3 regions of the Cupriavidus sp. GW822-FHT06G04 genome follow, and region 3 is predicted to be linked to each of the others. Evidence: predicted binding sites of a transcription regulator. Region 3 holds the regulator's gene; each other region holds the start of a gene.

Region 1 (10,693 bases), on a different contig from region 3:
CCGGCCAGCAAGCATCGCAAGACTGGTGGCGCACGCGCATCATCGACATGAAGCCGGGCGAGATCCGCTACCGCGGCTATCCGATCGAACAACTGATCGGCAACGTGTCGTTCGCGCAGATGATCTGGCTGATGCTGCGCGGCGAGCTGCCCGAAAAACGGGCCGGCGCACTGCTCGATGCCGCGTTGATGGCGGCGGTCGATCACGGTCCGCAGGCGCCCAGCATCGCCATTGCACGCATGGCCGCGACGTGCGGCGTGGGGCTCAACAACGCGATGGCCTCGGCGGTGAACGTGCTGGGCGATGTGCACGGCGGCGCCGGCGAACAGGCGGTGGAGCTGTACCACGACATCGCGCGCCGCTACGACGACGGCATGCCCTTCGACGACGCCGTTGCAGCGGGCCTGGCGCACTACCGCGACCTGCACGGCAAATTCGTGTCGGGGTTCGGCCATCGCTTCCATCCGCTCGATCCGCGCGCGCCGCGCCTGCTGGAACTGGTCGACCGCGCTGCCGACGAAGGCGTGGTGTCGGGGCGCTACGCCGCGATTGCGCGCGCCGTCGAGGAAAAGCTGGGCGAAGGCCGCGCCAGACCGATTCCGATGAATATCGATGGCGCAACCGCCGTGATCTATGCGGAGCTGGGCTTTCCCGCGCCGCTGGCGCGCGGCCTGTTCTGTCTGTCGCGCTCGGTGGGCATTCTGTCGCATGCATGGGAACAGACCCAGCAAGGCGGCCGCAACAAGGGGCCGATCCCGCGCCAGTTCATCTGGACCTACGACGGCGAACCGCAGCGCGACGTGCCTGCGGGCGACGACGGATCGGCATGACCGGCGCGCCGCCCCGCGCGCGTGGGCGGCGCCTCAATGGAAATCGCGGCTGCCCACCATGAGGCGGCCCAGCAGCGGGCTCAAGTCCACCAGTTCCTGCGCCACCAGGTGCCTGACGTCGCCCTGGCGCTGCCAGGTGCCGATCACGCCCAGCAGCGTGGCGCCCAGCACTTCCTTGCGCTGGCGCTCGACCAGATCGGGCCAGATGATCACGTTGACCGATCCGGTTTCATCCTCGATCGAGCTGAAGATCGTGCCGCTGGCGGTCGACGGCCGCTGTCGCACCGTGACGATGCCGCATGCGCGCACGCGGCGGCCATTGCCGCAACGCGACAGCTGCGCGGCCGTCATGTACTTGAGCGCCGCCAGCCGGCTGCGCAACAGCACAAGCGGGTGGCACTTCAGCGACAAGCCCAGGCTCGCGTAATCGGCGGCAACGTCCTCGCCAATCTTCGGCCCGGGCAGCTCCAGCGCGTGTTCCTGCGGCGGCGCGCCGTGCAGCAGATCACGCCGTGACATCTGCACGGCCGCACCGCGCGCATGCCAGCGCGCCTGGCGTCGATGTCCGGCCAGCGACAGCAGCGCATCGGCCGCGGCCAGCACGTCGATATCGTGCGCATCGAGCGCGGCGCGGCGCGCCAGATCTTCCACGCCGTCGAACGGCCGCTGCGCGCGCGCGGCCTCGATACGCAACGCCGCCTCCTTGCGCATGCCCTTCACGCGGTCCATGCCCAGCCGCACATCGCGAAAGCGCTGCCCCTCGCGCCGCGCCTCGAGCGTGCTCTCCCAGCCGCTGATCGTCACATCGACGGGCTGCGTCACCACGCCGTGACGGCGCGCATCCTGCACCAGTTGCGATGGCGAATAGAACCCCATCGGCTGGCTGTTGAGCAGCGCACACAGGAAGGCGTCGGGGTAATGGCATTTGATCCAGGCGCTGACGTAGACGAGCTTGGCAAAACTGGCCGCATGGCTTTCCGGAAAGCCATACTCGCCAAACCCCTCGATCTGCTTGCAGATGGCCAGCGCGAACGATTCAGGATAACCGTTCGTGGTCAGCGCGCGCACCAGCGCGTCCTGATGTTTCTTGAGATCGCCGCGGCGCCGCCATGCCGCCATCGAGCGCCGCAACTGGTCCGCCTGCCCCGGCGAAAAGCCGGCGGCCTCGATCGCCAGTTGCATCACCTGCTCCTGAAAGATCGGAATACCCAGCGTGCGGCCCAGCACGCGGCGGATCACGTCGTTGAAGTAGGTGGGCAGACGCCCTGTGCGACGCAGGTCCTCGCGCCGTTTCAGATAGGGATGCACCATGCCGCCCTGGATCGGGCCGGGCCGCACGATGGCCACTTCCACCACCAGATCGTAGTACTGGCGCGGCTGCAGACGCGGCAGCATCGACTGCTGCGCGCGCGACTCGATCTGGAACACGCCCACTGTATCGGCGCGGCAGATCATGTCGTAGGTGGCATCGTCGGTTTCCGGCAGGTCTTCCATGCGCGTGGGCAGGCCGGCGCGATCGGGTTCGGGATTCGGGATCATCGCCAGCGCGCGCCGGATCGCCGTCAGCATGCCCAGCGCCAGCACATCGACCTTGAGCAGGCCCAGCGATTCGAGGTCGTCCTTGTCCCACTGGATCACGCTGCGTTCGGGCATGGCGGCGTTCTCGATCGGCACCAGCCGCGACAGCTTGCCGCGCGCGATCACAAAGCCGCCCACGTGCTGCGACAGATGGCGCGGAAAGCCGCGCAGTTGTTCGGTCAGGCTGGCCCATTGCTGCACGGCCGGCGAATCGGGATCGAGCCCGTAGCGCGCGATCCGTTCGACGAACGCGGTGCCGCCATCCCACCACGCCTGCCCCTTCACCACCTGCTCCACCACGCCGGCGTCGATGCCGAGCGCGCGGCCCACGTCACGCAACGCGCTGCGCGCGCGATACGTGATCAGCGACGCGGCCAGCGCCGCGCGATCGCGCCCGTACTTGCGGTAGATGTACTGGATGACTTCCTCGCGCCGCTGGTGCTCGAAATCCACATCGATATCGGGCGGCTCGTCACGCTCGCGCGAAAGGAAGCGGCCGAACAGCAGGTTGGCCTGTTCGGGGCTGACCTCGGTGATATGCAGGCAATAGCAGACCAGTGAATTGGCCGCCGAGCCGCGTCCCTGGCACAGGATGCCCTCCTGTCGCGCAAAACGGACGATATCGTGCACGGTCAGGAAGAACGGCTCGTATTGCTTTTCCTCTATCAGCGCGAGTTCTTCCTCGATCTGCTTTTCCCACTCCGGGGCCATGCCGTGCGGAAAGCGCTCCGCGATGCCGTGCCGGACTTCCTGGCGCAGGTACGCGATCGGCGTCAGGCCGTCGGGCACCAGTTCCTCGGGATATTCGTAGCGCAGCGCATCGAGCGAAAAGTCGCACGCGGCGGCGATCCTCAAGGTCTGCGCCAGCGCGTCGCGCGGATAAAGCCGCGACAGCACCTGGCGCATGCGCAGATGCGCCTCGGCATTGGGCGCCAGCGCCATGCCGCAGGCGGGCAACGGCTGACCCAGCCGGATCGCGGTGAGCACATCGGCGAGCGGTTTGCGCGATCGCACATGCATGTTGACCGCACCCGCGGCCACCAGCGGCAGGCCGGTTTCCTGCGACACCTGCTGCAGGCGCGAGCGGTGCAGCGCATCCGCATGCCGTTGCAGCAGTTCCAGCGCCATCCATGCGCGATCACCGAAAACGCTGCGGCACCATTGCGCCTGCGCGCGCAGCACGTCGATATCGGCGCAGTAGTCTGGCAGCAGAATCGCCAGGCAATCGGGCATGCCGCGCAGATGCGCCTGCTCCGGTTGCGGCGCGGCGATATCGGCGGGATGCAGCAGATAGCTGCCTTTCTCCGCACGCATACGGCCCAGCGTGATGAATTCGCAGAGATTGCCGAAGCCGTTGCGGTTTTGCGCCAGCAGCACCAGGCGCAGCGCCGGCATGGCGTGTTGCGCGGTGGCAGTCAGCGTGAAGCGGCTGCCGAGAATCAGATTGAAGGCGTCGGCCGCGGCGGCGCGCGCTTCCAGCATGCGATGGCGGCGCGCCGCGGCATCGGGATCACCGTCGGGATCAAAGCAGGCGTCTTCGTCGCTGTCGTCCGGCATGTCGATACCGGCCGCCGCGCCCGGCCCATCGCCGCGCCTCGCTCCGGCCGCGTCGCCAGCCGGCCCTGCCGCCTGTTCTGCGGCCTGTTCGCCGCCGTACTTGCCGTCCCTTCGGTCGTCCCGTTCGTCGTCCCGCTCGTCAGACGCCATCTCGTCGGGTGCCGCCATGCCGGCCAGCCAGGCATCGACCTCATCGCTCTCGCTGTCCTCGCCCGGCGCCTGCCCTGCCGCCAGACGCCGTGCGCTGCGCGTGACGGCTTCCCACATTTCCTCGCGCAGCGTCTTGATGGCGTGGTGGGCGCGCGCCGTGCCGGCCACGGAACATTCGTCGGTCATTGCCAGGCCGCTGTAGCCAAGCTGGAAGGCGCGTGCGATCAGTTCCTGCGGATGCGACGCGCCGTCCAGGAACGTGAAGTTGGAAATGCAGTGCAGCTCGACGTAGTCGGGCAACGACGGCAGCAGCGAAGACAATGCGGGCAACATCGCCGGTCCTTACGCAAACAGGCCGTGCAGGAACCAGCGGTATTCGCCGCCGTCTTCCTGCCCATCGCGCATGGGCCGGCCCGGGCGCTCGCGATACACCCAGCAGCGCAAGCCGTCGGCGCGTTCGGCAATAAAGTAATCGCGCGTGGCCAGCGCGCCATCCCACCAGCCGGCTTCGATACGCTCGGGGCGCGTCAGCATCACCAGCGGGCCATCGTGCACAGGCCGATGATGCTGCACGCGCAGCGGCAATGGCGCTTCGAGCAACCAGAGCGGACGCTCGGGCGGCAAGGCCTGCGCCGACGCGCCGCGCGCGGGCGTCTCGTCCACAGGGCGCCACTGGTTGGCGCATTCGGGACGATGATCGGCCAGCGGATGCGGCTGCAATACGTTATCGCGGCCCAGGCGCGCCACCAGCGTATCGATCAGGCGGCCCAGTTCGGCCGGCTCCGCGCCCGGTTCCGGAAACAGCGAATCGCTTTGCGGCACGCAGATTTCCATGGCTTCCACGCGCAGCGCCAGGCCAGCCACCGGCGCATGGAAGCGGACCTTGTCGAGCTTTTCGCGCAGCAGCTTCGAAAGATGCACGGGGTCGCGGCTTGGCTGCGCCAGGCCCAGATGCACCGCGGTGCTGTCGATTTCCTCGCCCAGCCGATAGCGCTCGTGTTCCAGCATCAGCACGCAACGCGTGACCCCCGCCTGCTGCGCGGCAAGCCAGCCCGACAACGCCAGCAGCAGGCGCTGCGCGCCGGCCAGCACCCCGTCGGCCGATTCGATACGGCCCGGCAATTCCATGCGCTGCGCAAACGTGGGCGGCGCCTCGAACCACGCAAAGCCGCTGGGCGCCTTGCCATAGGCCTGATCCAGGCGCGCCAGCAGGTCCGTGCCGATGCGGCGCGACAAACCCGCGCGCGGCAGGCGTCGCACCTGGCCCAGCGTGCCGCAGCCGATGCCTTCGAGCCATTCTGGATCGGCCAGCGTGCGCAGGCATTCCACCGGCAGGCGGTCCAGCAGCCGCGTCATGCGCGCGGCCTGCACCGCACGCCGCGCCGGCCTGACAATGCCGCGCGAGGTCTTGCGCAGCGGCTGGCGCGCCAGCCACGCCGCGCCTTGCGCCGTGGTGCCGCTGCCGATCTGCGCAAACGTGCCCAACTGCCGCACGCGCGCGCGGATCGCCCGGCATAACGCGCGATGGCCGCCAAACAGGCGCAGGCTGGCCGTCACGTCCAGCATGACCGTGGCGGATTCGGGGTCGGGATCGATCGTCACGGCCGGCGTGAAATGGAGCAGCGTCAGCGCCACCGACGTAGCCAGCGCCGCCTCGGCCGCCGCATCGCGTTCGATCTGCACCACGTCGGCCGACAACGCCTGCACGCCGCCGCGCCGCATGCCATAGCGCACGCCCAGTGCCGCGGCCGGGCCATTGGCCAGCACCACGCGCTCGTGCTCGATCACCGCCACGGGCAACTGCTGCAGCGTGCCGGAGGCGGAAGCCGACGACATGCCGGCAGGCTCAGGCCAGTTCGGCTGCAGCGCGTCCAGCGACAGGCGCGGCAAATGCACCGCGATCCAGTACGTCATCGGCAACATGATGGGAACTCATCGGCATGGCAGGCGTGACAGGCGTGGAAACCGCGGGCGCACCGGTGCGTTGCGGCACATGGGCCATGCCTTCGAGCGGCAACAGCAGCGGCGTGTCGCGGACCGGGCCGCGCCGCTTGTGAAAAACGATCGACATGAGATTGCCGGGCAGCGGTGACAGCGCCAGCCGCAATACCGCCGGCGACGATTCGCGCAGGACCCGGAGCGGACGCAGCACCCACACCACGGCATCGCCGGCCTGCGCCAGCACCTGCAGACGCCGCAGCGCCTCGGGCCGCGCGTTGGCCAGCCAGACCAGCATCGCGCCAAACGCCTGACTGCGCAGCATCTGTTCGGCGGACCACAGCATGTCCGTGCGCTGGGAAGCGAGGGTCGCCGCCGATGTCGGCCGCACCCAGTACAGCTGGCGCGCCGGCAAGCCGCCCGACACCAAACTGGCGGCATTGGGCAGATAGGGCGGATTGACCAGGCCGATGCGCCGGCCATCGGCGGCCAGCGTGCGCAGCGCGGGCATCAGCAAGCGCAGCTCGCCCGCACCATCCTGCCCCAGCAGCAGCTCGGTCACGGCGCCAGCGGGCCAGCCGCCGCCGGGCAGCTCGGCGCTCAAGGCGTCATAGCCGGTGGCGCAGACCGGCAGCCGGCCGGCGCGGCCAAGCTGGCCCGCGCGCCACAGGCCGGGATAGCGATGTTCGAGTTCGCGCACCGATTCGCGGGGCGCGACGGATGGGGGCGTGTGGTCCGCCATGGCTGGCGGTTCCACAAGCGGCAAGGCGGTCATGGTGGCAAGGGCCGCGCCGACGAAGCGGCGCGGCATGGCAATTCGTCTAGTACTGTATGTTTATACAGTATCGATGCCGATGCAAGCCAAACTTTGACAAGTGCCGCGCTGGGCGCTTTTCAGGAAAGTTTTGCGCGGCTGCCACATTCCGGGCAGGCAGATTGCAAACAAATGTCAAGCGTCATTGTGAAGTGGCAGGCAGTGGGGAACAATGCGCGGCTATGAAACGGAATACGCGCGAATGCGTGCATCTGCTGATGGAAGGTATGCAGCGCCACGGCCCTCTGCGCCGCGACGCGCTGGCCGAGGCGTGCGGGTTGACTCCCGAGGAAACCACGCGCGCCTTGAAAGCGGCGCGGCAGATGAGCGTGATCGACCATATCCCCTATGAGCCCGGCACCACGGCGCTGGAAATCTTCTATCAGCTGACCGGCCGCCAGTTGCCGCCCGCCCGCAAGAGCTCGCGCATGCCGCCCGCTCCCGACGACCGTTTCCAGCCGCTGCTGGAAGCGTGGTGGAACAGCAGCGAACCCGATCGCGCGTAACGCCGTGCGCCGCGGGCCCCGGCAGCGGCAGCATGCGCTGCCGTCCGGACCCGGCCACCTCACCCCATTTCCACGCCTATTTCCACGCCTATCTCTGACGCCTATTTCTGACGCCGATAGCGGGCCTGCATGATCTGCATCCACTGGCCGTCGTCGGTCTGCATGAACGACGTGAGCGTGCGGGTGTCGTCGTCCTCGAATGCCACGACATCGCGATACTTGGCCATCTTGCCCTCCACGATATTGCCGTCCGGCGTGAAGGACGGGCCGTCGGCGCGCATCGTCAACGTCTTGCCATCGGCTTCGAGATCGCCTTCATAGATCCACATATGGGTCATCATCGACCCCACGAACGTCCCCACGAAATGCTTGCGGCTGGGGTCATAGCCCAGCGTCATCACCGTGGTGGCCGCCGCGCAGCCCGGAAAATCGCCCTCGGAACGCCCCTGCACCCACAGGTCGCCGATCTGGCTGACTTCCTCCGGGATCTTCCATGCCTGCGCCGGCGTGTCCGGCCCCATCTGCGCTTCGCCCTCGCCTATCCACTTGCCCACCAGCTTGTGCAGCCAGCGGTGTTCGTTGGTGATTTCCGTCTTCATTGCCTGCCTCTCCAGTAATGGATCCGGCCGCGGATCCGGTTGCGCCGCGACGTTGTGTACAGCGTACACAATAGGGTAGTCAACGATCCGGCGGATGTCCACATCGGGCGCACCAGATGACAGAAATTTAATTTTGGGGAAAGGCGGCAATCGAAATGCGCCGCCATGCATGCCATGACCCGCGCAACGGGCGTGCCGCAGGCGGACAGCTGCCGGAACGGAGAGAGCGGGAAGCGGCGGGAAGCGGCAGGCACACGGCGGCTGCGCCAACACCGCGGCCCTCCGCGCGATTATTGGGGCAGCCTGATCTTCGGCACGATGAACTGGTTGCCGGGCGCGCGCATCACGTCGCATTGCGCCTCGCCCTTGCGCGCCTGGCCGGCCTGGTTCACGAATTCGATGCTGCCGACCACGCTGTAGACGTCTTCGGCCACGCGGCGCGTGGTGCTGCGCACCCAGCGAAACTGGCCGGGATTCGGCAGCTTGGCCTGCACGGCGTCACGGCACGCGAACGGCGCTTCCGGTGCTTCCGGCTTGCCGCCCCGCTGGCCCAGTTCGATGTTGACGGGCGCCTGCGCATCGGACGCCGGTGCGGCCGCCGACGCCATCATCGGCAGTCCCGCAAGCATCACGAAAGCGATCGACACCGCGCGGTTGCGGCGCGTATGCGTTGTCATGGTCAATGCTCCAAACAAAAAAGGCCGGCACGCGCGCTGCATGCCGGCCGGTCGCCATTGTACTGCGGGCGAGGTTCCTACACGGACAGGTCGCGCGGCTCAGGCTTGTGGTCGTCGAACCAGCGATAGAGCGTCGGCACCATCACCAGCGTGAGCAGCGTCGACGTGATCAGCCCGCCGATCACCACCACGGCCAACGGCCGCTGCACCTCTGAACCCGGGCCCGTCGAGAACAGGAACGGCACCAGGCCAAGCATGGCGATGGTGGCCGTCATCATCACCGGACGGAAACGCTGGGTCGCCCCGCGTACCACCGCATTGCGCAGCGACATGCCCGACTCGCGCAGCGTCCGGATATACGACACCAGCACCACGCCGTTAAGCACCGCCATGCCCCACAGCGCGATAAAGCCCACCGACGCCGGCACCGACAGGTATTCGCCGGTGATGAACAGACCGATGATGCCGCCGATCGATGCGAACGGCAGCACCGTGATGATCAGCGTGGCGAAGCGCAGCGAGTTGAACAGCAGGAACAGCAGGAAGAAGATCGCGGCGATCGTGATCGGCACGATGATCTTCAGGTGGCCCATGGCGCGTTCCATGTTCTGGAACTGGCCGCCCCACTCGAAGTAGTAGCCTTCCGGCAGCTTGACCTTCGCTTCGGTGGCGCTCTGCAGTTCGGCCACAAAGCCGCCCAGGTCGCGATCCTTCACGTTGATCATCACCACCACGCGGCGCTTGCCCATTTCGCGGCTGATCTGCGCGGGGCCGTCGGTGACCTCGATTTTCGCCACGCTCTGCAGCGGCACCTGCACGCCATCGGGCGCCTGCACCAGCAACTGGCGGATGGCCTGCACGTTGTCGCGGAATGCCTCGGGCAGACGCACGGCCGCGGCAAAGCGGCGCTCGCCTTCGAAGATGTCGGTGGCGCGCTTGCCGCCGATGGCGATCTCGATGATGTCGTGGATGTCCGATACGTTGAGCCCGTAACGCGCAATCGCCTGGCGGTCGATCTCGATCGACAGGTACTGCTGCCCGGAAATCCGCTCGATACGCACGTCCTGCGCGCCCTGGATGCCGCCCGCCACGCGCGCGATGTCGCCAGCCAGGCCGCGCAGCTTGTCGAGATCGTCGCCAAAGATCTTCACGGCGATATCCGAACGCACGCCGCTGACCATTTCATCGACGCGATCCGAGATCGGCTGCGCCATCACGATCTGCACGCCGGGGATGGCCTTGAGCTTTTCGCGGATGGCGTTGGCGATGTCGTCCTGGGTCCAGCCGTCGGGCCACTCGTCGCGATCCTTCAGGCTGGCGATCGGCGTCGACTCGTTCTGGCCCTGCGGGTCCGCCGGGCTTTCGCCGCGCCCCACGCCGGACACCACCGACTTCACGCCCGGCACTTCGAGCACCAGCTTGTTGGCCTGCCTTTCGAGCTTGATCGACTCTTCCAGCGAGATGTTCGGCACGCGGTCGATCGCCGGAACGATCGAGCCTTCCTTCATCTCCGGAATGAACGAGGTGCCCAGCAGCGGCACGATCGCCACCGTGGCGACGAACAGGCCCACGGCGGAAAACACCGTCTTCTTGCTGTTGGCCAGCGCCCAGTGCAGCATGCGCAGGTAATGGCGTTTCATGAACGCAATCACCCGCGTGTCGTGCTCCGCGCCGCCCTTGAGCAGGTACGAGGACAGGACTGGCGAGAGCGTCAGCGACAGGAACAGCGAGATCGCCAGCGCAATCGAGATCGTGAAGGCCAGCGGCGCAAACATCTTGCCTTCCATGCCCTGCAGCGTCATCAGCGGCAGGAACACCAGGATGATGATGCCGACGCCGACGATCACCGGCGTGGCCACTTCCTGCACGGCCTTGACCAGCACCTGCGTCTTGGTCAGCCCCGATTTGCCGGCGTGGCCCAGCCGCTCGAACGCGTTCTCCACTACTACCACCGACCCGTCCACCATCAACCCGATGGCGATGGCAAGCCCGCCCAGCGACATCAGGTTGGCCGACAGCCCTACCCGGTTCATCACCATGAACG
Region 2 (10,693 bases), on a different contig from region 3:
GGTCAGCCCGACCAGCGCCAGGATCACGATCTTCAGGTTGCGCCATTGGCCGAAGGCCTCGGTCAGCGGTGCCTTGGAGGTCTTGCCTTCGGCCTTCATCTTCTGGAAGGCCGGCGATTCGCTCATGGACAGGCGGATGTACACCGACATGGCCAGCAGCAGGATCGACACCAGGAACGGAATGCGCCAGCCCCATACTTCGAAGTTCGTGCCGGTGGCCTCGCGGCACAGCAGGATCACGATCAGCGAGAGGAACAGGCCCAGCGTGGCGGTGGTCTGGATCCACGCGGTGTAGGCGCCGCGCTTGCCGTGCGGGGCGTGCTCGGCCACATACGTTGCCGCGCCGCCGTATTCGCCGCCGAGCGCCAGGCCCTGCAGCATGCGCAGCAGGATCAGGATGATCGGCGCGGCCCAGCCGATGGTGGCATAGCCGGGCAGCAGGCCGACGATGAAGGTCGAAAAGCCCATGATCAGGATCGTCACCAGGAAGGTGTACTTGCGACCGATCATGTCGCCGAGGCGACCGAACACCAGTGCGCCGAACGGACGCACGATAAAGCCCGCGGCGAAGGCCAGCAGCGCGAAGATGAATGCAGAGGTCGGGTCCAGGCCGGCAAAGAACTGCTTGGCAATGACTGCCGCCAGCGAACCGTACAGGTAAAAGTCGTACCACTCGAATACCGTGCCGAGGGAAGAGGCCAGAATGACCTTTTTCTCTTCCTTCGTCATCGGCGCATTGTGAGCGGTGCCGCCAGGCACGGCTCCAACGTTATGCGCGTTTGCCATGTTGTTGTCTCCTCCGTTTTCCGGATCGTTGCGTCTGTGCGTCTTCCGTCGAAAAGGTCCCCGTCCGCAGGTCATACGTGTGCACGTACCGACCCATCTGGCAGGGTTGCAACGATTGTGGGAGGCGAAACTTACTGAGTTCTGACAGATGAGCCGCAAATTAAGCGGAAATCGTCGGGGTATACGCTAGGCGGCGAAAGCGCAATAGAGCACGGAATTTTGTTGCGGCGCGATGCTGTCGCAGCCACTTGCGCGCTCACACGCGCGCTGCACGGATCTCGCTATGCAGCATGGCGTAGCGCGATGATGGCAAACCCTTACAGAGACGGCATACCGCGATCGTCAGAATCGGACGCCGCTGCGGCGCTCCCGGCCTGCGCGAGTTCCTCGGCGTGGAGGTCGTCGTCGGCGCGGTTCATGTGCCAGGCATAGAGCGCGGCCATCAGTACATAAAGGATCAACGATCCCTGCGCCGCCATCCAGAATGAAAACGGCCAGCCAAGGAAATCGAAATCGAGTTCACGCGCGAACCAGCTCACGACGAAGGTCGCCGCGAACCACGCGACCAGCAGTGCCCCGATCCAGCGCAGGTTGTGATGCCATGCGCGCCGCTCCACGGGCGTCATGCGGTCGGGCGGCGATTTTTTCATGACGCGCCCGCCTCGCTTTCGGCCAGCCGCAGCGTCACGCGCAAACGCGCGCCGGCCAGCCGCGGCGACGCCTGGTAGACGTGGTCCTCGATGCTGACTTCGCCGCCATGCTGCTGCACGATCTCGCGCACGATGGCCAGACCCAGGCCGCTGCCTTCGGTGTTGGTGCCCAGCACGCGGTAGAAGCGTTCCATCACGCGTTCGCGCTCCCCCGGGGCAATGCCGGGCCCCGTGTCTTCCACGTCGAGATAGGCGAATGGCTCGAACGCGTCGCGCGTCACGCGCACCGTGGCGTGGCCGCCGGCCGGCGTGTAGCGAATGGCGTTGTCGACGAGGTTGTTGAGCATTTCGGTCAGCATCAGCCGGCTGCCCATGACGCGCACCGGATGATCGTCGGCTTCCAGCCCCAGGTCGATCTGGCGCGCCCAGGCTCGCGGTAGCCAGTCCTTGACCACGTCGCGCGCCAGTGCGGTCAGGTCGAGCGGCGTCATGCCGTCCGCGCCGGCAAGGTTTTCCATGCGTGCCAACGACAGTAGCTGCGTCACCAGATGCGCAGTGCGTTCGGAGCTGCCCGCAATCTGCGCCAGCGAGCGGCGCAACTCCTCCGGCGATTGCTCGCGCTGCGCCAGTTCCGCCTGCATTCGCAAACCGGCCAGCGGCGTCTTCATCTGGTGCGCGGCATCGGCGATGAAGCGCTTTTGCGTCTGCACCGATTGATCGAGCTGGGCAAGCAGGCTGTTGAACGAGGCCACCAGCGGCGTGATTTCCTGCGGCGCGGCGCGTTCGTCGATGGGGCTCGTGTCGCCGGGATTGCGCGCGCGGATGCGCTGCTGGATCGCGGTAAGCGGAGCCAGTCCGCGCGTGAGACCGAACCATACCAGCACCACCGCAAGTGGCAGGATCACGAACTGCGGCAGGATCACGCCCTTGATGATCTCGTTGGCCAGCCGCGCGCGCTTGTCCAGCGTTTCGGCCACCTGGACCAGCACCGGCTGCGTGCCGTCGACGCTCTTCAGGTTGACATAGGTATAGGCCACCCGCACATCGTTGCCCGCCACGCGATCGTCGCGCAGCGACACCAGACCCGCGTGCCCTTGCTCGTCCTCGGGCGGCAGCGCCAGGTCATGGTCGCCGGCCACATACTCGCCGTGCTTGCCTACCACCTGGTAATAGATATTGTCGGTTTCATCGGCGCGCAGGATTTCGCGCGCGGACAACGGCAGCTGCAGCGTGACGCGGCCGTTCACCTCGCGTACCTGCTGCGACAGCACGATCGCGCTGGCCTCCAGCGAACGATCGAAGGGACCATTGGCGATCGACTTGGCGACCAGATAGGTCACGGCGATGCTCATCGGCCATAGCAGCAGCAGCGGCGCCAGCATCCAGTCGAGGATTTCGCCAAACAGCGAACGCGGCGCGGCGTTGGCCGCAGTTTCCTCGAGATGGGGCAGGGCGTCGGCCAGCGCCGCGTCCTCGGCAGCGGCGTCCACCAGCGTGGGTCGCACCGGATCGGGCGGGCGCGGGGCGCCTGCGGCGGAATGGCGTCGCCATGGCAATCGCAGCAGGCTCATAGGGGTTCCGGATCAGCCCTGCGCGGCCAGGGCGGGCTGGATTTTCTCGAGACAGTAGCCAAGTCCGCGCACGGTGGCGATGCGGATGCCGCCCACCTCGATCTTCTTGCGCAGCCGGTGCACATAGACCTCGATCGCGTTGTTGCTGACCTCCTCGCCCCATTCGCACAGATGGTCGACCAGCTGTTCCTTCGACACCAGCCGGCCGCTGCGCGTCAGCAGGATTTCCAGCAGGCCGATTTCCCGCGCCGACAGATCGAGCATCTGCTCGTTGAGATAGGCGATGCGTCCCACCTGGTCGAACGCCAGCGGCCCGTGGCGCATCAGCGTGGCGCCGCCGCCCGCGCCGCGCCGCACCAGCGCACGCACGCGCGCCTCCAGTTCGGACAGCGCGAACGGCTTGGCCATGTAGTCGTCGGCGCCCAGGTCCAGGCCCTTGACCCGTTCGTCCACGCCGTCGGCGGCGGTCAGGATCAGCACCGGCAGGCTGGCGCCGCGCGCGCGCAGGCGCTTGAGCACTTCCAGGCCGGGCATGCGCGGCAGGCCCAGGTCCAGGATCAACAGGTCGAAGGTTTGGGTGGACAATGCCGAATCGGCTTCGACGCCGCTGGCGACGTGGTCCACGGCATAGCCGGAATGGCGCAGTGAACGTGTGAGGCCGTCGGCCAGCACATCGTCATCTTCGGCGATCAGAATGCGCATGATTTGTCTCCACCCTAGGCCGGCATTGCCGGCCGCCGGTTGCGGTACCGGTGGGGCTTGCCAAGCATACTGTTTTTTTATACAGTACCCGACATTCCGCGCGTGCTTTCCCAAAAGAGGGCGCGCAGTGCCGGGCCAGGCGCCAGAATCTGCCAAATTTCCCGGAAAATCCCCGGAAATTGGCTTCAGAATCGGGCGCCGCGCCGCATGCGGCCTATTTATACACCATTGAATCAAGGACGACCATGGACGACAAGAAGGCCGGCGCCGGCGTGAGCGCTGAGAAGCAGAAGGCGCTTGCCGCCGCGCTCTCCCAGATCGAGAAGCAGTTTGGCAAGGGCTCGATCATGCGCCTGGGCGATGGTGACATCGAACAGGATATCCAGGTGGTGTCCACCGGGTCGCTGGGTCTGGATATCGCCCTGGGCGTGGGCGGCCTGCCGCGCGGCCGCGTGGTCGAGATCTATGGCCCCGAATCGTCGGGCAAGACCACGCTGACGCTGCAGGTCGTGGCCGAAATGCAGAAGCTGGGCGGCACCTGCGCATTCATCGACGCCGAACATGCGCTCGATGTGCAATACGCCAGCAAGCTGGGCGTGGACGTCGGCAACCTGCTGATCTCGCAGCCGGACACCGGCGAGCAGGCACTGGAAATCACCGATGCGCTGGTGCGCTCGGGCTCGATCGACATGATCGTGATCGACTCGGTGGCCGCGCTGGTGCCGAAGGCCGAAATCGAAGGCGAGATGGGCGATTCCCTGCCAGGTCTGCAGGCCCGCCTGATGAGCCAGGCGCTGCGCAAGCTCACCGGCACGATCAAGCGTACCAATTGCCTGGTGATCTTCATCAACCAGATCCGCATGAAGATCGGTGTGATGTTCGGTTCTCCCGAAACCACCACGGGCGGTAATGCCCTGAAGTTCTACGCTTCGGTGCGCCTCGATATCCGTCGCATCGGCTCCATCAAGAAGGGTGACGAGGTCGTCGGCAACGAGACCAAGGTCAAGGTCGTCAAGAACAAGGTGTCGCCGCCGTTCCGCGAAGCCTTTTTTGACATCCTCTACGGTCAGGGTATTTCGCGTCAGGGCGAAATCATCGATCTGGGCGTGGATGCAAAGATCGTCGAGAAGTCGGGCGCGTGGTACAGCTACAACGGCGAGAAGATCGGCCAGGGCAAGGACAATGCGCGCGAATATCTGCGCGAGAACCCCGATATCGCCGAGGAAATCGAAAACAAGGTGCGCGCGGCGCTGGGCGTGGCCCTGACCAACGCGGCCGTTGGCGCGCCGGCCGAAATCGAAGGCTAAAGGTTGCCGCTCACCGGCACGGAAGGCCGTCGCATGACAGTGCGGCGGCTTTTTTATTGGTAACGCACGATCAAACCTGATGGCCGCTTCTCGACCACCGCTCTCGCTGAAAGCCCGCGCAGTCGGTTACTTGTCCCGCCGCGAGCACAGTCGTGCCGAGTTGGCGCGCAAGCTGGCGCCACATGCCGAATCGCCCGAGCAGGTGGAAGCCCTGCTCGATGCGCTGGAGCGCGAAAACTGGCTGTCGAACGATCGCTTCGTCGATAGTCTGGTGCACCGGCGCGCCAGCCGATATGGCGCGGCGCGCGTGATGCAGGAAGCCAAAACCCATCAGCTGGGCAGCGATCAATTGCGCGATCTGCAGGAGCGCTTGCGCGATTCCGAACTGGGTCGCGCCACGGAGGTCTGGCGCAAGCGCTTTGGCGCGCCGCCGGAAACGCCCGAAGCGCGCGTCAAGCAGATCCGCTTCATGATGGCGCGCGGATTCTCGCGCGCGGTCGTGGCCAAGATCATTCGGCGCGCCGAGGACGACACGCTGGACGATTGGGAAAATTCCGACTCTTGACCTTTGACGTGGGCGGTTGCATACCTGCGTACGCATAAGGGGTATTTGGCTGGACGTCAAGGCAGTTGTCGTACCACTGGTGCAACGCAGCGGGGCGCCTTGCCATGGCGACGCATCCCATATGTGGCGCGGGTTTGCCGGCCGCGCTGGCGCAACAATCCACCCTGGACAGAACGTTGCGCAGGATGTTCCCGGGCAAAGCGACGCGGCATGTTAAACTCCACGAGTTTTCCCGGCCAGGTGGCCGTCCGGCCCGCGCCGGGCCGCCTGCCGCGATGTTTGCCCCCGATTACCGCCACAACTGCCTGCCGCGTCAGCCCCTGGTGTCATGCCGCTTTCCCCGCCAGCCAATCGATCCTTGCGCCACCGCCGTGCCATCACGGCCGAGGCATATTTGCGGGATGACGGCCTGTGGGACATCGAAGCGCGCCTGACGGACACCAAGCCGCGCGACATCGAACTGGCCGGCAACCGCATCCGTCCGGAAGGCCAGCCGTTGCACGATCTGTGGCTGCGCGTGACGATCGACCTGCGCCTCAATATTGTCGATGCCGAGGCGTGCTCCGACTGGGTGCCGTATCCGACTCACTGCGACACGATCGGCCCCGCGTACCGCAAGCTCATCGGCCTGAACCTGATGAAGGGCTTTCGCAAGGCGGTGCGCGAACGGCTGGGCAGCGTGGCCGGATGCACCCATCTCACCGAGCTGGCCGGCGTATTGCCGACCGCCGCAATCCAGGCCTTCGCGGGCGACGTGTTCAAGATTCGCGACGGCCTGGAAGACACCAATCCCGAACCGCCCATGCAGCTTCATGGATGCCACGCGCTCCATTTCGAAGGCGAGGTGGTGCGACAGTTTTACCCGCGCTGGTATGGTCACCAGCCGAAACCGAAAGCCGGCGCTGCGGCGTCGTCCCCCCAGACCGCGTCACGCGCCGATGCCCCTGCATCAGGTGGCGAAGACACCCTGGCCCACCGGCCCAACGGTACGTCGGGCTGACCGTCACGGTCGGCCCTGGAACAGGCGAAAGATCTCGTCTGCGAATTTTTTCCCAATCCCTTTACGCCTACCCGAAAGGAAACACGCATGAATATCCATGAGTACCAAGGCAAGGAAATCCTGCGCAAATACAATGTGCCGGTTCCGCGCGGCATCCCGGCATTCTCGGTCGAAGAGGCCCTGAAGGCGGCTGAACAACTCGGCGGCCCGGTGTGGGTCGTCAAGGCGCAGATCCACGCAGGCGGCCGCGGCAAGGGCGGCGGCGTGAAGGTGGCCAAGAGCATCGACGAAGTCAAGACCTACGCCAGCAACATCCTGGGCATGACCCTGGTGACGCACCAGACCGGTCCGGAAGGCAAGAAGGTCAATCGTCTGCTGATCGAAGAAGGCGCCGACATCAAGAAGGAACTGTACGTTTCGCTGGTGGTGGACCGCGTGTCGCAGAAGGTGGCCCTGATGGCATCGAGCGAAGGCGGCATGGACATCGAGGAAGTCGCTGCCCACACCCCGGAAAAGATCCATACGCTGATCGTCGATCCGGCCGAAGGCCTGAAGGACGCCGACGCGGACGACATCGCCCGCAAGATCGGCGTGCCCGACGCCAGCGTGCCGCAGGCGCGCCAGGCGCTGCAAGGCCTGTACAAGGCCTTCTGGGAAACCGACGCTTCGCTGGCTGAAATCAACCCGCTGATCCTGACCGGCGACGGCAAGGTGATCGCGCTGGACGCCAAGTTCAACTTCGATTCGAACGCGCTGTTCCGTCACCCGGAAATCGTCGCCTACCGCGATCTGGACGAGGAAGACGCCAACGAAATCGAAGCCTCGAAGTTCGATCTGGCCTACATCTCGCTGGATGGCAACATCGGCTGCCTGGTGAACGGTGCGGGCCTCGCCATGGCCACGATGGACACGATCAAGCTGTTCGGCGGCGAGCCGGCCAACTTCCTGGACGTTGGCGGCGGCGCCACGACCGAGAAGGTGACCGAAGCCTTCAAGCTGATGCTGAAGAACCCGAATGTGCAGGCCATCCTGGTCAACATCTTCGGCGGCATCATGCGCTGCGACGTGATCGCCGAAGGCGTGATCACCGCGTCGAAGGCCGTGCAGCTGGGCGTGCCGCTGGTCGTCCGCATGAAGGGCACCAACGAGGAACTGGGCCGCAAGATGCTCGCCGATTCCGGTCTGCCGATCATTTCGGCCGACACGATGGAAGAAGCCGCCCAGAAGGTCGTGGCCGCGGTCGCTGGCAAGTAAGGACAACTTTCGTTGCCGCCCGGCCACAGCTGGGCGGGGCGACTAAAAGGACTAGCAAATGAGCATTCTGATCAACAAGGACACGAAGGTCATCACCCAGGGCATCACCGGCAAGACCGGCCAGTTCCACACCCGTGGCTGCCGCGACTATGCCAACGGCAAGAACGCGTTCGTTGCCGGCGTGAACCCGAAGAAGGCCGGCGAAGACTTCGAAGGCATCCCCATCTACGCCAGCGTGAAGGACGCCAAGGAACAAACCGGCGCCACCGTTTCGGTGATCTACGTGCCGCCCGCTGGCGCTGCCGCCGCCATCTGGGAAGCCGTCGACGCTGACCTGGACCTGGTGGTCTGCATCACCGAAGGCATTCCTGTTCGCGACATGATGGAAGTCAAGGACAAGATGCGTAAGCAGAACAAGAAGACCCTGCTGCTGGGTCCGAACTGCCCGGGTCTGATCACGCCGGACGAAATCAAGATCGGCATCATGCCGGGCCACATCCACCGCAAGGGCCGCATCGGCGTGGTGTCGCGCTCGGGCACGCTGACGTACGAAGCCGTGGGCCAGCTGACCGCGCTGGGCCTGGGCCAGTCGTCGGCCGTGGGTATCGGCGGCGACCCGATCAACGGTCTGAAGCACATCGACGTGATGAAGATGTTCAACGACGATCCGGATACGGACGCCGTGGTCATGATCGGTGAGATTGGTGGTCCGGACGAGGCCAACGCGGCCTACTGGATCAAGGAAAACATGAAGAAGCCGGTGGTTGGCTTCATCGCCGGCGTGACCGCGCCTCCGGGCAAGCGCATGGGCCATGCTGGTGCGCTGATCTCGGGCGGTGCCGACACGGCGCAGGCCAAGCTGGAAATCATGGAAGCCTGTGGCATCAAGGTCACCAAGAACCCGTCGGAAATGGGCCGCCTGCTGAAGGCAATGCTGTAAGCAGACCCACCCGACGTCATGTGGCCGGTGACCGTTCCGGCGCCCGCCCCATGACTGCTTCGCCGCTGCCCGCGCAACGTCCACGCGACGGTGCACGGGCCGCAAGACATTGCCCCCGCCTTACCTGCGGGGGCAATGTCGTTATGGCGCCGCGCCCCCTAGGGTATATCCCGACATCAGTACGGCCGCCATTGAAACCGAATCGAAAGGTTCGTACGATAAATCTTCATGTCTGGTAATTCAGACATCCGAAAGCAGGCAGTAGGGCATCTGCTGCATGCACGGAACATAACTTTGGAATTCGAGGAGTCTTGCCGTGGAATTGTTGTCCAGCAGCACGTTCTGGATTGCGCTGGGGTCGATCATCCTGACCAATATCGTCCTGTCGGGCGATAACGCCGTGGTGATCGCGCTCGCATCGCGCAACCTGCCCCCCGCCCAGCAAAAGAAGGCGATTTTCTGGGGCAGCGCCGCCGCCATCATCATGCGGGTGGTACTGACCGTCGCCGCAGTCAAGCTGTTGAGCCTGCCGTACCTGAAGATCGTGGGCGCCATCCTGCTGGTCTACATCGGCGTGCAACTGCTGACCGGCGAAGACGACGAAGACGGGCATGACGCCAAGGACAATATCTGGGCCGCGATCCGAACTATCCTGATCGCCGACCTGGTGATGTCGCTGGACAACGTGGTGGCCGTAGCCGCCGCCGCGCAGAAGGGCCCCGAGGGCAGCCAGCTGATGCTGCTGATCATCGGTCTGGGCCTGTCGATTCCGCTGATCGTCTTTGGCAGCACGCTGCTGCTCAAGGTGATGGAGCGCTTCCCGATCATCATCGTGCTGGGTGCCGCGCTGCTCGGCTACCTGGCTGGCGAAATGCTGGTCAGCGACCCGGTCGATGCCGCGTGGTTCCAGGTGCATGTGCCGCACGCCCATGTGGTCTTCGGCGTCGTGGGCGCCGTACTGGTGGTACTGATCGGCAAGCTGCTGCAACGACGGTCCGCACAGACGGCCTGAGCACCGCGCCGATTTCATCGCGAGCCTGAACGGGCGGCCCAAACGGGTCGCCCGTTTTGTTTTTACGGCGTCAAATCGCGGCATCCGCACCACGGATTCCTGTGAATTTCCAAGCAATTTCCAAGAGCCCGGCGGAGTTGTCCGAGGTCATTTGCGCTTCGCCGGTGTTTTCCGATGATGACCCCTGTGCCTCGCGTGGCCGCCGCGCCATCCGCAAGGCACGCAACCTTCCACATCGAAGACAAACGCAAGCAAAACGCAAAGGGATCAATCCATGCAATCCAAACTCATCGCCAGCCGCAGCACATCGTCGATACCGCGCGGCTTTCCGCGCCAGCAAGCTGGTTTTACGCTGATCGAGCTGATGATCGTCGTGGCCATCATCGGCATCCTCGCCGGCATCGCCATCCCGCAATATCAGTCCTACATCACGCGGTCACAGTTGTCCGAAGGCATCAGCCTGGCATCCGGGCAGAAGCCCGCGGTGACCGAGGCGTTCTCGTACAACGGCACATGTCCCGACAACGCCGTCGGCGCCAGCGACGGGATCCCGCTCGCCACGGAGATCGTCGGCAACTACGTCAAGAGCGTGGAGGTGGGCGGCACCGCCACCGACGAAGGCGGCTGCACGATCACCGCCAATTTCAAGGACGCGGACATCGCCAGCGGACTGCTCGGCAAGTATGTGCGGTTGACCATGAGTAACGCGGACAAGGGCTCGCTAGTGTGGCTGTGCGAATCGTCGGCAGACGAGAAGTACTTGCCACAGTCGTGCGCACCGGCCGGGAGCGAAGCCGGCGCCTGAGCGGCATGCAGGCCGGCGCTGACCGGACATGCATCATGCCTCGCCCAGGAAGCGTCAGCATTTTTCGCCGGCGCTTCTTGGTTGGTTACGGGCCACGCTAT
Region 3 (10,693 bases):
GTCGCGCTGCAACTTGGGGGCAGCGAGCCGGCCGACCTTGCAAAGGCTGCCAAGTTGGGGGAGCAGTGGGGTTATAAGGAAATCAACCTGAACTGCGGATGTCCCTCGGAGAGGGTGCAACGCGGCGCGTTTGGCGCGTGTCTGATGGCGGAGCCGCAATTGGTGGCGGATTGCGTCAAGGCTATGCGGGATGTTGTTGATGTGCCGGTGACAGTGAAACATCGAATCGGCATCGACACGATTGAACATTATGGTTTCGTGCGCGATTTTGTGGGAACGGTAGCCGAGGCGGGTTCCGAAACATTTATCGTTCACGCCCGGAATGCGATTCTCAAAGGGCTGAGCCCGAAAGAAAATCGGGAGATACCGCCGCTGCGTTACGAAGTGGCCTACCAATTGAAACGCGAGTTCGCGCAGCTCGAAATACTGATCAATGGCGGCGTCGTGTCCCACGTCGAAATCGCCGAACATCTCCAACATGTGGACGGCGTGATGATTGGCCGGCAGGCTTATCACGATCCGTATTTTCTTGCGGAAATGGACCAGCGCTACTATGGCGCCACCACGCCCATTCCCACGCGCGGCGACGCGGAACTTACGATGCAGGCGTATATCGGTGAGATTGTGGAGAATGGGGGCTTTATGGGGGCCGCAACGCGCCATATGCTGGGCCTCCATCGCGGCGTTTTTGGTGGAAGAGGGTGGCGCAGGGTGCTTTCCGATTCGCGCCGAATGAATGCGGCACGCATTCGTACGGATGTCGACGCGTTGTTCGGAGAGGCGCGATCACATCTGCGTCCTGACATGCTGGAGGCGGCCTAGTGTGACGACGCTGAGGCGGGCGCGTCGAAGAAAGGCTCTAATTTCGAACGGTCATTCTGTGCATGGCGCGCGAAATGTATCGCATACCGGTGTCTGACCACGGTTCTGGCCGGAAACCCGCGCCGGCAAAGGGATTCCCCTAATTCGCCAGCGCTGCCTCATGTTCTTACACTGTGCCTGCCCTCGAATACAGGGCTTTCTTCAACTGATTATTGAGCCCGCCGTGTGCGGGCTTTTTTTTGCGTCTCGAAGATGCAACATCCACCGTGGGTTTGCACGGATGGCGACCGAGAAATGGCTGGACTACATTGAAAAGGCCTTCAGGGCATTGAGATCGCTAATTTAAGAGTCCGCTACGGCGGGCTCTTTTTTTTGTCGAGCAAGCGCTTCGATTGGTAAGTGACGAAAGAGTTCCGCCAAAAAAAGCAGGCGATACTCGTGAGAGTCGTCGCCTGTCGGGAATGTCGAGGGGGGTCAATGTCCCTCGCGAAAGAGTATCTAACAGCACCAAAAGAGGCAGAACCCTGCATTGGTAGGGCACGGGGCGGCATTTTTGGTGCAGCCCCCGTCGATACCGGCCATTGCCGCCTCACCTTACGGGCATCGGTGGGCGATTGAGGCTCTGCGTCGCGACCATACTAGGATGCCGGTCAATGTCGCGTCAGCCGACATAGGGGGGTGAATCGCACAGGCAAACTGTGCGGTTCCAGTGGGGGAGTAAATGCGGCAGGGCTTGCCAGTTGCGAAGCGCGGAACGCTCGGAAGCGAGTGGATCAGCGCGAAGGGTCGGCAGCGAGTCCTGGAGGTATCAAATGGAAACGGACGAGCCATTCGGTGAGGTGTTTGAAGACTACCGGGTGATCTGGGTAGCGGAGCAACTTCAGGACGGGAAATGGACCGCGCGTTATTGCTGGCATCCGGGAACCTCCATGGAATCTGGCAAGGCGTTGCAGCGCGACGTGCTGAACGGCAAATCGAAGCGTTTGCTCGGGCTGTTCCCGACCGAGGCCGACACGATCGCGGCGATCAAGGAAGCCATACTGCTGGAGGCGAAGTGGGTGGGAAGCCGGTGACGGGTCTCACATCTTTTTAAATTTTTTTGTGCGGGATACTAGCCATCCGCTCCAGATCCTTGTATAGTCTTGTTCTTCGCTGATCGACGTATCTGTCAGCGAAAAATCTCTACGGTGGCTGTAGCTCAGTTGGTAGAGTCCAGGATTGTGATTCCTGTCGTCGTGGGTTCGAGTCCCATCAGCCACCCCAAAAATTTCCTTGCAAAACAGCCGCTTACACAAGCGGCTGTTTTGCTTTCTGGATATCCATACGGCGGTGGGCCCCGGTCGCTTCCACTTTAGCCTGCTCACTCATCCCGCTTGTTGCAACTCTCGTAGCTTGGTTGGGACCTCGTCTCATCGATGATGTCCCAGCGCTTGGCGCCGGGCTGTTTGGCGCGCTTGCCGGTTCACATTGCCTTTTCCATTTGTCTCCCGGTAGTGCTGCAGCAGGCGGCCGCTCTGCCTGCGCCTAGCCACCGGTGAAGGGTTTGTCGTTCGCCCCGGCTGGGGCTCATCCGAGTTAAAAATATATATATCGGAATATCTTGTATTTTATAATTCGTGCTTTTAATAAGGAAAAAATAAATATCTGTAAATCATAAAAACATTATTTTAGATTTTATTCAGTTTCTGTTGTTTGCGCGACGCATCGGCTGTTCTCGCTTGTGGGATAGCGGCGTAAGGTTTTGACGCACGAGGATGTCGGCCTCGCGTCGCAAGCGACGGCCTGTTCGGAGAACGCGATCACGGCTGGTAAGGAGCAAGCAACAGTGATGGATGTGACGGATGAACTGAAATCATGGGGCGACGGGCTGCCAAGGTCCGTGACTGGACAGCAGCCCTATCACCTGAAGGTGCTCGGAGCGAATAGTGCCGCCGGCCTCTCCGTGGTGTCATTCGAAGCCACGGAGCGCCTGGGTGAGCCCTACAGCGTCAAGATCCGATTGACCCATCCGATGGATCTGGACCGGATGGAGTACGTGCGCCGCGATGCCACGTTCTCGATCGACCCCGGCGACGGCTCCGAGCCTCGGCAATTCTCCGGCTGCATCTTCCGCTTTTCAAAAACCCGTCAGACCCGCGACTTCTGCGCCTATGAAATGGAGTTGCGCCCGAAGGTCGCCTTGCTGACGGCGGCCGTATGTCTTGCTCTCTCACTGCAGGGATGCAACCGCCACCGACCCCTTACCTCCCAGGAACAAGCCATTGTGAAAGACTTGACTGCACACCTGACGCCACGCTGCGTGGGTCGCTATCTGATCGACATGCCGGCCGACGTCCATATCTTCCAGTCCATCAAGGTCGAGGGGGTACACATCAGCACCGAGCCCATGACGATCGATGCACACCGTCGGGCGATTCAAAATCGTAGCGATGAGCTGACGACTGCAAAGAGCTATTTCGGCTATCGGTTTCTGTATGCCGACCAGGAAGTCAAAGGGATTCCGGATTCTCGGTACTTCGTATCTTTGGGAAGTATTTACGAAGATCCGGACAGCATACGCATCATCGAAGCCTACAGATGGAACAGTGGGCATCAAATCAAAATGCAGGTCGCAGCGTCTTCGGCAAAGGATTCGCTGTACTTCAAGGATCAACCCTCTATCAGAGACGATCCTGACATGACCAATGTCTCCGAGCGTCTTAGCCAAGTCATCTCACTGCTATCGAGGGCCAGAGGGCGCTCCGATGATGAGATTCCAGGCGAGCCGGGAGTGTGTTTCCAAGGTGGATTCTTGCAGGGCAAGGCGCGTGATCGAGAGAATACCAGCACTATGTTTGTGTTGAACGGCCATGACGATGTCAGCTTCAACATCGATACGGATTCGGATATCCAAACTGAGGATTCACTATTGCAGCGAGGCGCACAGATCAGGACGGCGCTGAGTCGAAGCAGCGGGCGTACGCTACGGAATGGTTCCGTAGCCCTGAAGGACTTGCCAGCCGAAGAATGGTTGATGGCGGGGAAAACGGTGCTACGCATCCAGGGGTTCCATTTTTCCCTTGAAGCCAATAGCGTGATCGGCAGTCCGCTATCCCCGTTGATATCTCTGGATTTGGATGTGGGCGCGCCCAACAAACTGTTAAATCTGCATGAGCTGGATCGCGTTTCCCTAACCGAAGGCGAGTCCATCGCCCTCTGGGACAAGGTGACGCGCACTCTCCGGCCACGGCCCAACGCGTTCTGAGGGAGCCATCTCCAGTGTGCTCCCGCCGGGTATCGACTATCCATGACCCGGCGCGCTAATAGTCTCTATCCCACCTTCACCCCGCGCCGATTCGATCGGCGCGGGCCTTCACGTCTTCGACCTCGGGGCCTCAGACAGCAAGTGGTTTCGCCGGCAGATCGTCGAGTTCAAGCATGCGGCAGATTGCCGCCATATTGCCGACCATCGTGCGGCGCTGGGCGCCCTGGTAGACGCGGACGCCCTTGATCTGGCGGAACGGCACCGGTTTGACTGGGCGACGGGAAGCGACGGTGTTCGATTGCAGCATGGCAGCACCTCGTAATTTGCGACAGCAAGAGTCCGCGCCCGTCGTCCTGAGAGGACGGGGCGGCATGGGCAAAGCAAAGCGGGTGACCAGGGCAGAAGGTTGTACTGCCTGGTCCAGACTGGGAGCCTGGGTGTCTCGCTAAGGCTAGAATCCTGACGACCGGATCAGGCCAACAGCGATGCCTTCCAGTGAAAATTCGTCTCGTCCGGACTCCAGCACGATGTTTGCGAAGTCCGGGTTCTCGGCGATCAGTTCGATCGATTCGCCGCGTTTCTTCAGGCGTTTGACGGTGACATCCTCGCCGATGCGCGCCACCACGATCTTTCCGTTCGGTGCTTCGTTGGCTTTCTTTACGGCCAGCAGGTCGCCGTCTAGGATGCCTGCATCGCGCATGCTCAGGCCGCGCACGCGTAACAGATAATCGGGGCGCTCGTCGAACACCGAGGCATCCACCTGGTATTGGCGATCGATATGTTCGGCCGCCAGGATGGGGCTGCCTGCCGCGACGCGGCCAACCAGCGGCAGCGTCAATTGCAGCACGCCTGCCATCGGCAAGGAAAATTGGTCCGGCCGCTCGGAATCGCTGCGCGAAACCTTTAGCCGGATGCCCCGCGATGCACCGGGCGTTAACTCGATAACACCCTTGCGCGCAAGCGCTCGCAGGTGCTCCTCAGCCGAATTGGGAGAGGAGAAGCCGAATTCGGCGGCGATTTCAGCGCGCGTCGGCGGGAAGCCTGTACGCTGAATTGCATCGCGGATCAGATCGAAAATCTGCTGCTGCCGGGGTGTCAGGGTCGCCATGGTTCGCCGGTCTCGTGCCGAAGCACTGTATGTTTAAACAGTATGCTGTGATTTTATACAGTATCGAGTGAAGTGCAAGCACAATTTGCAGCGGGCTTGCAAAGCCGTGGGTGGCCGTTGCTGCGCGCGGGTTTGCCGCGGTTGGGGCGCGCGGGCGTGACGGATACAATCGCCGAGCTCCAACTTACTGATCAGACATGTCAGCTTCCTTGCCTCGAATCGTCATCCTCGCCACGGGCGGCACGATTGCCGGCTCGTCCGGAAACCCCGCCAGCAGCGCGCGCTACCAGGCGGCGACCGTGCCGGTATCGCAGCTCGTAGACGCTGTGCCCGCGCTCGCTGCCGTCGCGCGGATCGAGACCGAGCAAGTGGCGCAGATCGATAGCAAGGACCTGCGGTTCGACTTGTGGGAGCGCCTGGCTGCACGGTTGGCGTACTGGTCCACCAGCGAGGATGTCGACGGAATAGTGATCACGCACGGGACCGATACACTTGAAGAAACGGCGATGTTCCTGCACCTGACGCAGACGTGTCCGATTCCCATTGTCATGACGGCGGCCATGCGGCCGTCCACGTCGCTGTCGGCGGATGGGCCCTTGAACTTGCTCGATGCGGTGCGCGTGGCTGGCAGTACCGGGGCGCGAGGGAAGGGCGTGTTGGTGGTATTGAACCAGCAGATTCATGCGGCGCGCGATGTCGCCAAGATGCACACATCGGCGGTCGATGCGTTCGCCTCGCCGGCGGGCGGTCCGCTGGGATTCGTCCAGGACGCCTATATTCGATTCCATCGCGCACCAGCCGAGGGCCGGGTGCCGGTGCAGCGTCTGCCCGTACCGACTGACTGGCCGGAGGTGGAAATTGTGTCGAGCTATGCGCAACCCGGGCGCATTGCGATCGATGCACTGGTTGCCGCGGGTGTGCAGGGGCTTGTCGTCGCGGCGGCCGGCAATGGGTCGATCCACGAAACGCTGGCGGCGGCGCTGGCCGATGCGGCTGGCCAGGGCGTGGCGGTGGTGCGCAGCTCCCGCACCTGTGCCGGACACGTTGCTATTCCCGAGACGGTCCGCCCGGAAGTGGGCATGTTTGTATCAGCCACAGACCTGAATCCCTATAAGGCGCGCGTGTTGCTCCTGCTGCTGTTGGCGGCTGATCTGCATTTGGCGCGCGACCCGCAGCGGCTGCAGGCGCTGTTTGCCGCACACTGAAGCCAATCCGGTACGTATCCTTGCGGGTCATCCGGTTTTCGGGCTATACTCGCCGGCTATCCAACCTTGCCGCACCGGACTTGACGCCCGGGTGGCTCATCCATAAGGAGCGTCAATGCGTCATTACGAAATCGTATTTATCGTCCATCCGGACCAGAGCGAACAAGTTCCGGCGATGATCGAGCGCTACAAGCAGCTGGTCACGTCGCAAAACGGTCAGGTTCATCGCGTGGAAGACTGGGGCCGCCGTCAGATGGCCTACATGATCCAGAAGCTGGCCAAGGCTCACTACGTTTGCCTGAACATCGAATGCGGCAAGGACACGCTGGCTGAACTCGAACACGCGTTCAAGTTCAACGACGCCGTGCTGCGTCACCTGATCGTCCAGACCAAGAAGGCCGAAACCGCTCCTTCGCCGATGATGAAGGAAGTTCAGCGCGAAGAAGCCCGCAAGGCAGCGCAAACGACCACGGAAGGTCAGGCCGCCTAAGTGCGGACTGCTGTGTCGCGGTGAACCAGCTACGGCTGACCGCCACGCTCGCGGAGCGGGACACGCTGCGCTATACCCCTGCCGGAGTGCCCGTCGTCAACTGCTTTCTGCAGTACGCGGGCGAGGCAGTCGAGGCGGAAACGCCCCGGCAGGTGGAATTTGCGATCGTGGCCATGGGCATAGGCGCCATGGCTCAGCGGCTCGAGCGGTTCCCGCTTGGCGCGCTGCTCGACTGCGAGGGATTTCTGGCTCGCAAGCACCGCAACAGCAAGACACTGATCTTTCACATCACTCGATGTAAAGCATTCGAAAAGGATTGAATCATGGCATTCGTCAAACGTGACAACAAGAACAAGAAGCGCTTCCAGCAACAGAACCCGCTGTTCAAGCGTAAGCGTTTCTGCCGCTTCACGGTGGCTGGCGTCGAACAGATCGACTACAAGGATCTGGACACGCTGAAGGACTTCATCGGCGACAACGGCAAGATCACGCCGGCCCGTCTGACCGGTACCAAGGCGCACTATCAGCGTCAGCTGGATACGGCCATCAAGCGCGCCCGCTTCCTGGCGCTGATGCCGTACACCGACCTGCACAAGAACTGATAGCCCAGGACCGCAAGGAGAAATATACGATGCAAGTCATTCTGCTGGAAAAAGTCATCAACCTGGGCAACCTGGGCGATATCGTTCGCGTGAAGGACGGTTACGCACGTAACTTCCTGATCCCGACCAAGCGCGCTCGCCGTGCTACGCAAACCGCCATCGCCGAATTCGAAGTGAAGCGCGCTGAGCTGGAAAAGGCCGCCGCCGAGAAGCTGGCCGCTGCGCAAACCGAAGGCGAAAAGCTGAACGGCCTGACCGTCCAGATCACCCAGAAGTCGGGTGTGGACGGCCGTCTGTTCGGTTCGGTGACCAACGCCGACATCGCCGAAGCCCTGGATGGCCAAGGCTTCAAGGTCGAGAAGTCGCAAGTGCGCCTGCCGAACGGTCCGCTGAAGATGGTTGGCGATTACACCGTTGGCGTTTCGCTGCACACCGACGTGCTGGTCGACGTGACCGTGTCCGTTCTGGGCGAGCACGTCTAAGTTGTATTTTGCTTGCGATGTGCCGGCAAAGCGCTGGCACGTCCCATGCGCCGAAAGGCAGGAGCCATGCTCCTGCCTTTTTTGTTTGCGCGGCCTCTGGCGCCGCTATAATTGCCCCCCATGAACGCGCCCGCCGCAGACCCCCAACTAGATAGTCTCAAAGTCCCTCCTCACTCGATCGAGGCCGAGCAGTCGGTGCTCGGCGGGCTGTTGCTGGACAACGCCGCATGGGACAGGATTGCCGATTTCCTTTCCGAAGCGGATTTCTACCGTTTTGACCATCGCCTGATTTTCCAGAGCATTGCGCGCCTGATTTCGGCGACCAAGCCTGCGGACGTGATCACCGTCTATGAAATGCTTCAGGTAGCGGGCAAAGCCGAGGAGGTCGGCGGGCTTGCCTACCTGAATTCGCTGGCGCAAAACACGCCAAGCGCGGCGAATATCCGCCGTTACGCGGAGATCGTGCGCGAGCGGTCCGTGTTGCGAAAACTCGTCACGGTTGCCGACGACATTGCCTCGGCCGCCTTCGCGCCCAAGGGTCGCGAAGTGCGCGAACTGCTTGACGAAGCCGAATCGAAGGTTTTTGCCATCGCGGAAGAAGGATCGCGCGGCCAGAAGGGCTTCCAGGAGATTCAGCCGCTGCTGACGCAGGTGGTGGAGCGCATCGACGAGCTTTACCATCGCGACACATCCACGGATGTGACCGGTGTGCCAACCGGTTTCATCGACCTCGACCGGATGACCAGCGGCATGCAGGCCGGCGACCTGATCATTGTGGCCGGTCGCCCGTCGATGGGTAAGACCGCGTTTTCGCTGAACATCGGCGAGCATGTGGCGGTCGAGCAAGGCTTGCCGGTGGCCGTGTTCTCCATGGAAATGGCGGGCGTTCAGCTGGCCATGCGTATGCTTGGTTCGGTGGGCCGGCTCGATCAGCATCGGCTGCGTACTGGCCGCTTACTCGACGAGGACTGGCCGCGCCTGACGCATTCGATCCAGCGCATGAACGATGCGCAGCTATTCATCGACGAGACGCCCGCCCTGAACCCGATGGAGCTGCGTGCGCGCTCGCGCCGGCTGGCGCGCCAGTGCGGGCAGTTGGGCCTGATCATCATCGATTACCTGCAGCTGATGTCCGGTTCCGGTGGCGGCGAGAACCGCGCCACGGAGATTTCGGAAATCTCCCGGTCATTAAAGGGGTTGGCCAAGGAACTCAATTGTCCGGTTATCGCGCTGTCCCAGTTGAACCGGAGCCTCGAACAACGCCCCAACAAGCGGCCCGTGATGTCGGATTTGCGCGAATCGGGCGCTATCGAACAGGATGCCGACGTGATCCTGTTTATTTACCGCGACGAAGTCTACAACCCCGATTCGCAGGACAAGGGCACGGCCGAGATCATCATCGGCAAGCAGCGTAACGGCCCGATCGGCACGGTCCGTCTCACTTTCCTCGGTCAGTTCACGAAGTTCGACAACTTCAGCGGCGGTCCTGCGTTCTTCGACAACGACACCTGATATCCACGGGTTACACCGCTGGACGGTGCAACCCTGTAAAATATTGCGCTTTGATGACAGCCGCCCACGAGGCGGCTGTCGTGCAATTGCTCTGCCTCCCATTTGCAACACAACCGAGCGCTGCCGTGAGGCGCGCCACAAGGACATTTCATGTTCGGTCGATTCATGCCCACTGAGGGCAAGTTCTTCGAATACTTCAACCAGCACGCCGACTGCGCAGTGACCGCCGCTCACGAGCTCGAGGCGTTGGTCAACGATCTGCCCAACGCCGAGGCACACGCCCGCCGCGTGCAGGCAACGGAAAAGAAGGCAGACCGTGTCACGCACGATACGATCGATCTGCTCCACAAGACGTTCATCACGCCGCTCGATCGAGACGAGATCCACAAGCTCATCACCACCATGGATGACATTCTCGATCTGATGGAGGATGTTGCCGAGACGATCTCGCTGTACGACGTGACGCACCTCACCGACGAGGCGCGTCGCCTGGCCACCATCTGCGTGCAATGCTGCGATCAGGTCAAGATCGCGGTTGGACTGCTTGAAGACATGGGCAACGCCAGCACGATCCTGAAGACTGCGCAGCAAATCGACCAGCTTGAATCCGAAGCGGACCGCGTGATGCGCTCGGCCATGTCGAAGCTGTTCCGCGAGGAAACCGATGTCAAGCGCCTGATCAAGCTGAAGGCGATCTACGAGCAGCTCGAGTCCATTACCGACAAGTGCGAAGACGTAGCAAACATCATCGAAGGCATCGTCCTGGAAAACGCCTGAGGCTCACACTGCATGCATACAGTACAAATGAGCTTATGGGTGATCGGCCTGCTGGTCGTGCTCGCGTTGCTGTTCGATTTCATGAACGGTTTCCACGACGCCGCCAACTCGATCGCCACGGTGGTCTCCACCGGCGTCCTGAAACCGCATCATGCGGTCGCCATGGCGGCGATGTGCAATGTGGTGGCGATCTTTATCTTTCATCTGAAAGTTGCGGCCACGGTCGGCACCGGGACCATTGACGTCAATATCGTCGATCACTATGTGATCTTCGGCGCGTTGGTCGGGGCGATAGCCTGGAACGTCATTACGTGGTTCTACGGCATTCCGTCGTCGTCGTCGCACGCGCTGATCGGCGGTCTGGTGGGCGCCGCGGTGGCCAAGGCGGGCACCGGCGCGCTGGTGGGCCATGGCCTGCTGAAGACCGTTGCCTTTATCCTGATCTCCCCGC

The links. Region 3 encodes LexA, which represses DNA repair genes until DNA is damaged. Its sites were predicted from a motif close to ACTGTATNNNNATACAGT; they were not measured.
Region 1: a site for LexA is predicted at 6,880-6,897, ahead of imuA (translesion DNA synthesis-associated protein ImuA). Genes of this name have one in related genera too.
Region 2: a site for LexA is predicted at 3,778-3,795, ahead of recA (recombinase RecA). Genes of this name have one in related genera too.

What each region holds. Positions count from the first base shown of each region.
Region 1 is NZ_JBXALD010000009.1:104,915-115,607, forward strand. Features, by position in the region: gene AC1RKI_RS20370 (citryl-CoA lyase) at 1-830, shown strand, start outside; gene AC1RKI_RS20375 (error-prone DNA polymerase) at 864-4,448, opposite strand; gene AC1RKI_RS20380 (Y-family DNA polymerase) at 4,458-6,029, opposite strand; gene imuA (translesion DNA synthesis-associated protein ImuA) at 5,962-6,828, opposite strand; gene AC1RKI_RS20390 (hypothetical protein) at 7,050-7,373, shown strand; gene AC1RKI_RS20395 (DUF1579 domain-containing protein) at 7,475-7,972, opposite strand; gene AC1RKI_RS20400 (DUF2880 domain-containing protein) at 8,263-8,649, opposite strand; gene AC1RKI_RS20405 (efflux RND transporter permease subunit) at 8,727-10,693, opposite strand, start outside.
Region 2 is NZ_JBXALD010000001.1:252,310-263,002, reverse strand. Features, by position in the region: gene AC1RKI_RS01165 (MFS transporter) at 1-786, opposite strand, end outside; gene AC1RKI_RS01160 (DUF4212 domain-containing protein) at 1,104-1,436, opposite strand; gene AC1RKI_RS01155 (sensor histidine kinase) at 1,433-3,007, opposite strand; gene AC1RKI_RS01150 (response regulator) at 3,020-3,709, opposite strand; gene recA (recombinase RecA) at 3,955-5,016, shown strand; gene recX (recombination regulator RecX) at 5,096-5,581, shown strand; gene AC1RKI_RS01135 (DUF2889 domain-containing protein) at 5,910-6,581, shown strand; gene sucC (ADP-forming succinate--CoA ligase subunit beta) at 6,669-7,835, shown strand; gene sucD (succinate--CoA ligase subunit alpha) at 7,894-8,775, shown strand; gene AC1RKI_RS01120 (TerC family protein) at 9,092-9,787, shown strand; gene AC1RKI_RS01115 (pilin) at 10,062-10,592, shown strand.
Region 3 is NZ_JBXALD010000011.1:256,760-267,452, reverse strand. Features, by position in the region: gene dusA (tRNA dihydrouridine(20/20a) synthase DusA) at 1-822, shown strand, start outside; gene AC1RKI_RS23695 (hypothetical protein) at 1,635-1,895, shown strand; tRNA gene AC1RKI_RS23690 (tRNA-His) at 2,010-2,085, shown strand; gene AC1RKI_RS23685 (T6SS immunity protein Tli4 family protein) at 2,564-4,066, shown strand; gene AC1RKI_RS23680 (hypothetical protein) at 4,197-4,373, opposite strand; gene lexA (transcriptional repressor LexA) at 4,518-5,174, opposite strand; gene AC1RKI_RS23670 (asparaginase) at 5,372-6,379, shown strand; gene rpsF (30S ribosomal protein S6) at 6,495-6,869, shown strand; gene priB (primosomal replication protein N) at 6,890-7,189, shown strand; gene rpsR (30S ribosomal protein S18) at 7,193-7,471, shown strand; gene rplI (50S ribosomal protein L9) at 7,501-7,953, shown strand; gene AC1RKI_RS23645 (replicative DNA helicase) at 8,074-9,465, shown strand; gene AC1RKI_RS23640 (DUF47 domain-containing protein) at 9,616-10,242, shown strand; gene AC1RKI_RS23635 (inorganic phosphate transporter) at 10,255-10,693, shown strand, end outside.